2 regions of the Salinivibrio sp. KP-1 genome follow, and region 2 is predicted to be linked to the other one. Evidence: predicted binding sites of a transcription regulator. Region 2 holds the regulator's gene; the other holds the start of a gene.
The links. The regulator CRP, encoded in region 2, controls carbon source genes, mostly activating them, when cyclic AMP is high. The targets are predictions, from matches to a motif close to TGTGANNNNNNTCACA.
Positions count from the first base shown of each region.

Region 1 (3,428 bases), on a different contig from region 2:
TTGCCGTGCGTGTAATCAGCTGCCACAGAGAAGAAATCTGCTTCTGTGTCGCTTGAACCAGTGTCAACAGTATTAACACCATACGCAGCAGCAAGGCTTACATTTTCGATGCCAGCATACTCAACTTCGAAGTTGTAGTTTTCTACGTCACCTTTTGAGGCATAGACGAAATCGTCTCCTGCTGTGTTAACACCTGCGTCATCTGCATAGTAGTAATATACACGCATGTCAACGTCAGCTACACGATAGCCAAGACGGCCGTCGTAGATTTTGTACTCGTCGCTTGACTCTTCACCATCGCTGTTTTGCAGCGTAGATAGGCCTGCGTAGAATGTACCGTTATCGTAAACGTATTTAGCAACTTGGTCACCTTCAGTGCGAAGAGTACCGTTAGAAGCTGATGACAACTCGTAGTCTTTGGTGATGCCCATGTCATCGTTGATCAGCAGTTGACGACCGAAAGTAAGCGTACCCCAGTCACTGCCTTTGAAACCAACGTAAAGCTCATCGTTTTTAGTGGTGCTGTCTTCGAATTTAAATGCGAAGTGACCGATTGCAGCCAAGTCTTCAGAAACAGCAACTTCGGTGTTAACAGCGAAGTCACCGTCATCTAGGCGCCACTCGCCATCTTTGTTTTCACCGATAGCTTGGAAGTATTGTACTTCGGCTGCACCAGACGCGTCTACTTTAACGCCTTCTGCGTCATACAGGTTGATGCTTGCTGATGCTGAGCCAGCAGCCAGCAGAGCTGGTACTGCCATTGCTAGAATAGTCTTTTTCATGGTTAATCCACTGCCTTTTCTATTTAGTCATTATGAGTTCCTTCATGGAACTCTGTTTTATGGTGACTGTCACTCTATTACCAGCAGCAAACGCTGCGAAGAACAAAATGCCAGTTCACTGAAACTTCGTGGCTAATCGTGCAGAACAAATGTGGTTCTGTCAACTCGCCGGAAGCGCATTACAATCTAGGCAAAAACCGCTTAAAAACAATAATATAGTGATATTTGCTGAACTGAGATCACAGTTTAACTGACTCGACACCCGTCTTTTGATGAAAATAAACAACAAACAATAACAACATAAAACACCAAAATCAGTAATTATTTACCCTTATATTAGAATAAAAAACTAATCAGTAGCTTAAATCAGGCGTTTTGTTAATCAAACGGCAGATCAGCAAGATAGCGAAGAATGGTTCAAATTAAATTCGTGACCAGGATCTCATATCTGTAAGGAAATCTTGCAGTTCGCGATCGTTTTCACGTTTTTGCCCCGTGTTATACTAGGCGTCAACCTTTGCAACTCGGACCTGTTGATGCTCAGTCCTGCCGTAAAATCAGACATTCGCGCTTGCTACCAAACGCTACAAGATCAACTTCCCCACTTTATTCCCCGTAAAGCTCAGAACTATTTGGTGGCAGAGCTCGCGAAGACCCTAGCTGGCGATTACGCGCCTAAACGGCGACTATTAGTGGCAGAAGCAGGCACAGGGGTCGGTAAGTCGATGGCCTATCTGATGGGCGCGATCCCGTTTGCACTCAACAACAATAAAAAAGTGGTTATTTCAACCGCGACGGTGGCGTTGCAAGAACAGCTTGCCAATAAAGACATCCCGTTTTTTCATCGCATCTGCCCCAAACCGTTCGATTTTATTTTAGCCAAAGGGCGTCAACGCTATTGCTGTGCACATAAGCTCAGTGCGGTAGCGGACATGGAAAGCATTCAAGGGGCGCTATTTACCCAAAAACCCAAGCGCAACGAGCAATTATCACTCAACGATCTCTACGCTGCGCTGAGCCGAGGTAAGTGGGATGGTGACAGAGACAGTTGGCCAAAACCCATTGCTGATCATCTTTGGCAAGCCATCGCCTCTGATAAGCACACTTGTCATGCCGGTTTGCCCGCCCACCGTGCTTGCCCGTTTGCTAAAGCACGAGAGGCGATGGATAAAGCGGATGTGGTGGTGGTGAACCACAGTTTGCTGCTCGCCGATCTTGAGCTCGGCGGCGGGGTGATCTTGCCCGAGCCGGAGCAATGCCTGTATATGATTGACGAAGCTCATCACTTGCCCACTGTCGCGCGAGACTTTTCGGCCGCCAGTGCCAGCTTGTTGGGTGTGGTCAGCTGGCTGGAAAAGCTCAATCAAACGACGACCAAGTTGGGGAATACCGCTGATATTAAGCGCGCACATCGGTTTGTGGATAGCTTGCTAGACGCGATTCAAACCTTAATCCCAGGCTTACGCGAGGTTAAACAACAGCTCAGTCAATTGCCGCTCAACAATGATGGTTGCTACCGCTTTGCTGATGGCGAGCTCCCCGATGCGCTTATCTCACCCAGTGAGCAACTCAAAACGGCGAGCAAAAAAGCCCATCAGGCATTGGGAAAAATTCATGATTTGATCAATGAACGTCTGAAAGAAAATGACATTTCGGCCAAACTGGCTGATCCGGCGCTCGCGGAAACGGCTTTTTTCCTGCAACGGTTAGAAAATTTAGAAAAGGTGTGGACCTTGATGGCTCAACCTAATTCGGATAAAGGCGCCCCCTTGGCACGTTGGGTGCGAGCGTGTCGCGAGCGCGAAGGCGACCTTTGGATCCATGTCTCCCCCTTGGAAGTGGGTTGGCGTTTAGACCAAATGCTCTGGTCCCGTGCAGCCGGGGTTGGCCTATTTTCCGCGACCTTACGTGCACTCAACCGGTTCAGTTATTTCTGCCGTCAAGTGGGCTTGAGCGAAACCGACGGCTCGCGTTATTTAGCCTTGCCTTCGCCATTTGATTACCCCAATAAAGCGCGCTTGGTGATCCCGACGATGCCTTGTGAACCTCAAGCGAGCGACTTTACGGATGTGCTGAGCGATAAAATACTCGAACATCTGGAAGGCGAACGCGCCTCTTTGGTGCTCTTCGCCTCCTACTGGCAAATGCAGCAAGTGACAAAAGCGATAGAAAGCACCTGCAAGCAACGGGGCTGGCAGCTGCTTTGCCAAGGGAGCCAGTCGCGTCCCGGATTACTAAAGGCGCATCAGCAAGCGGTTAACGCTGATAAAACCAGTATCATTTTTGGCACCGGCAGCTTTTCCGAAGGCCTGGACTTACCGGGCAACTTATTGACCAACCTCATTATTACTAAGATCCCTTTTGCCGTGCCCACCTCGCCGGTTGAAGAAGCGCACGCGGAGTATATCGAGCGCTGTGGTGGCAACCCGTTTTTACAAATCGCGGTGCCAGAAGCGAGTAAAAAGCTTGTACAATCAGTCGGTCGTCTACTGCGCAAAGAAGAGGACTCTGGTAAAGTAGTGCTTCTTGACCGGCGCATTATCACCCGTAGATATGGCCAATCCTTACTCGACTCGCTACCTCCCTTTACACGCGTGATCGAACCTTAAACTGACGAGTTAACATGCTGGAACTGATTGACCTCTC
Region 1 is NZ_LAQR01000001.1:725,899-729,326, forward strand. It holds gene WN56_RS03235 (porin) at 1-782, opposite strand, end outside; gene dinG (ATP-dependent DNA helicase DinG) at 1,319-3,391, shown strand; gene WN56_RS03245 (TSUP family transporter) at 3,406-3,428, shown strand, end outside.
Region 1: a site for CRP is predicted at 1,212-1,227, ahead of dinG (ATP-dependent DNA helicase DinG). Genes of this name have one in related genera too.

Region 2 (3,428 bases):
TCCGAAAGATGTTCCAAATGATGAACATCAAAGCGGCCTGGCTAGAAGGGGACAGTTTTCATCGCTTTACCCGTCCCGAAATGGACGTCGAGATCCGTAAAGCGCGTGAGCAAGGTAAACATATCAGCTATTTTGGCCCCACCGCCAACGACTTCCCTCGGCTGGAACAGTTTTTTCGTGAATATGGTGACCAAGGCACCGGGAAGTACCGCCGCTACTTACATACCTTTGATGAAGCGGTGCCCTATAACCAAATGCCTGGTACCTTCACGCCATGGCAAGACTTGGCCGACAATACCAATGTATTGTTTTACGAAGGGTTGCACGGCGGCGTGGTCGACGGTGACGTCAACGTTGCGCAGCACGTCGATCTCTTGATTGGTATGGTCCCCATCGTCAACTTAGAGTGGATTCAAAAATTTGTCCGTGATACGCGCGATAGAGGCCATTCTCGTGAAGCGGTGACCGACTCGATTGTGCGCTCAATGGATGATTACCTGCACTATATCACCCCGCAGTTTTCTCGCACCCATATCAACTTTCAGCGCGTTCCCACGGTAGATACCTCAAACCCATTAAATGCCAAAGGGATTCCGTCTTTGGATGAAAGCTTTGTGGTGATCCGCTTTCGTGGCATGAAAAACGTCGACTTCCCTTATCTGTTGCAAATGATCACCGGGTCGTTTATGTCGCGCCATAACACCTTAGTGGTGCCGGGAGGAAAAATGGGCTTTGCAATGGAATTGATCATCCGTCCATTGATCCAGCAATTGATAGAAAAAGGCAAGATTGGCTGAGGCGTAGCGCATTCATGATGTATTACTTCTCAAGCCGTGATCTTAGCCACGTTTTTGCCAGTTTTTTAGGCGGTTGGCCTAGATCAAAATCAAGAAATCACCAACAAAAAAAGATACACTCTTGTTAACATACAGTGAGCTTGTAGCCCGCGTTCAGACTTCGTATTCTGTGCAATGATCTGATGGGTTACCCCTCAGACAAAGATAGGACGTTGTTGCCGGGCAACACATGCAGAGGAAATAAGTTATATGGTTCCAGGAAAACCTCAAACAGACCCTACACTCGAGTGGTTCCTTTCACATTGTCATATTCATAAGTATCCGTCGAAAAGCACGCTTATCCATGCTGGTGAAAAGGCGGAGACCTTGTATTACATCGTGAAAGGGTCTGTGGCCGTACTGATCAAAGATGAAGAAGGCAAGGAAATGATCCTGTCTTACCTTAACCAAGGTGACTTCATCGGTGAGCTCGGGCTTTTCGAAGAAGACCAAGAGCGCACTGCTTGGGTACGCGCCAAATCACCGTGTGAAGTGGCAGAAATTTCATTCAAAAAGTTCCGCCAGCTTATCCAAGTGAATCCTGATATCTTGATGCGCTTGTCCTCACAAATGGCGCGCCGCTTGCAGGTAACGAGCCAAAAGGTGGGGGATCTTGCCTTCCTGGACGTCACAGGGCGCATTGCGCAAACCCTGTTGAACTTGGCGAAGCAGCCTGATGCCATGACGCATCCTGATGGTATGCAGATTAAGATCACCCGTCAGGAAATTGGCCAAATCGTTGGCTGCTCACGCGAAACAGTGGGACGTATCCTTAAAATGCTTGAAGAGCAAAACCTCATTTCCGCACACGGTAAAACCATCGTGGTATACGGCACACGCTAATCGCGCCGCTCTCTGTATCACCAACCGACGCCCTGGCGTCGGTTTTTTTATCTCCATTATCTGGCAAGCACGCGGATTGCTTCTACACTCAAAACGACATAGTTAACATAAAATTAACAAGGTGTCGTTTATGAAAAAACTCATGGTTACCCTCACCGCCTTCGCGCTCTCTGTGTTTTCAGTCCATGCTGCGTCCAATACGACGATTGTCCACCCCGAGCCACGCGCCGGCTCGGCCCTTGATCTCTATGCCATTGAGCTCATCGAGTTTCTTGCCGAAAAGTCGGGAGAATCTGTTACCTTACAAGCCTTTGACGGCCAAATTGGCTCTCAATCTCGTAAGGTGGAAATGCTCAAGCAAGGCAAGCTCACCGTCGACTGGCTTGGTGCCGACCGTACACTGGAAGCTGAATTGATCCCCGTTCGCTATCCCGTGTTTCGTGGCTTACTCGGCCATCGCCTGTTTATTACCAATCAAGCCACCGAGCCCCAACTTGCTCAGATAAGTAGCGCGAGTGACTTGCAGTCTCTGACTATGATTCAGGGACAAGGTTGGGCCGACGTCAAGGTGCTTAACTCAGCGGGATTTCGCGTACGTGAAATATCGAGCTTTGAAAACATTTTCAAAGTGGTTGATACGGGCCGGGCCGATCTCTTCCCTCGTGCCTTGATTGAGCCTTTTAGTGAATTAGCCGAGCGGCCGCAATACGGTAATCTGTTAGTTGACCCACACCTGATGCTGATCTATCGCTTCCCAATGTTCCTGTTTGTGTCTCCGCAACATGCTGACGTCGCCGAGATGTTGAATAGCGCCTTTGAAACGGCATACCAAGATGGGTCATTCATCGAGTTTTTCAATAATGCGCCTTTAGTTAAGGAAACCTTTGAAAAGGCGAACATTGGTGAGCGTACTGTCATCCGAGTCGACAACCCGCATTTAAGCAACGAAACACAAGCGATTCCAGACACGTTTTGGCTCGACATCGAGACCCAATAGACGATAAAAAAGGGAGCGTATCACACACTCCCTTTTCATAGGGCGTCGCCCCATATTCGTTCAAGAACGAATAACTAGTGGGTGCTTTCAAAGATTTTGTCTGCCGAAGCAGCCACAAAACCTTGGTAAAGTTCACCATTGGGCAGGACATAACGCTTGGCAAACTCGTAAAAGCCACCCGGGATGGTTTGCGTGCAATCGGAGAAAGTAACGGGCACGCGGTCAGCCATGGTGGAGGATTGCTCCAGATACACAGATGCATCCCCTTTGACTTCCCCGCCTGACTCGTTAATCGCAAAGCCATTATCGCGCAATCGGTTGTTCACCGAGAGGCAATCATCATGCGCATTCAGCTGATTCACACTCACGGTAAAATGGTTCGCACCATAACCGTGTGCCGCCACCCAAGACGCATATTCACTCTCTTCGGCAAGCGTTTGATAGGTTGCCCAATCAATATCCCATAGGCGGCCCTGATGGAGAAAATCGCTGCCTGTAAGTGACGACGCATCAACTTGTGCCACCAGCTTCTCAACAATCGCCTGAAGCGCGGGCGAGCATTGCTCGACCATCAATTCACTGATAAAGACTTTCGGCATCAAGGGATCGGGGTGCTCAAAATGGCAGGCATTGAGCTTTTTCGCTTCAAAGGTATAGTCACCTTTTTGCTGATACCCCAAGGCGAGAAATGGACGCGCGAGTACCTTTAGCCCAACCTTAGGCAAACCAAATGTCCGTAAGGCAATATGATC
Region 2 is NZ_LAQR01000036.1:165,963-169,390, reverse strand. It holds gene WN56_RS09525 (phosphoribulokinase) at 1-797, shown strand, start outside; gene crp (cAMP-activated global transcriptional regulator CRP) at 1,047-1,679, shown strand; gene WN56_RS09515 (hypothetical protein) at 1,810-2,676, shown strand; gene WN56_RS09510 (DUF1338 domain-containing protein) at 2,751-3,428, opposite strand, start outside.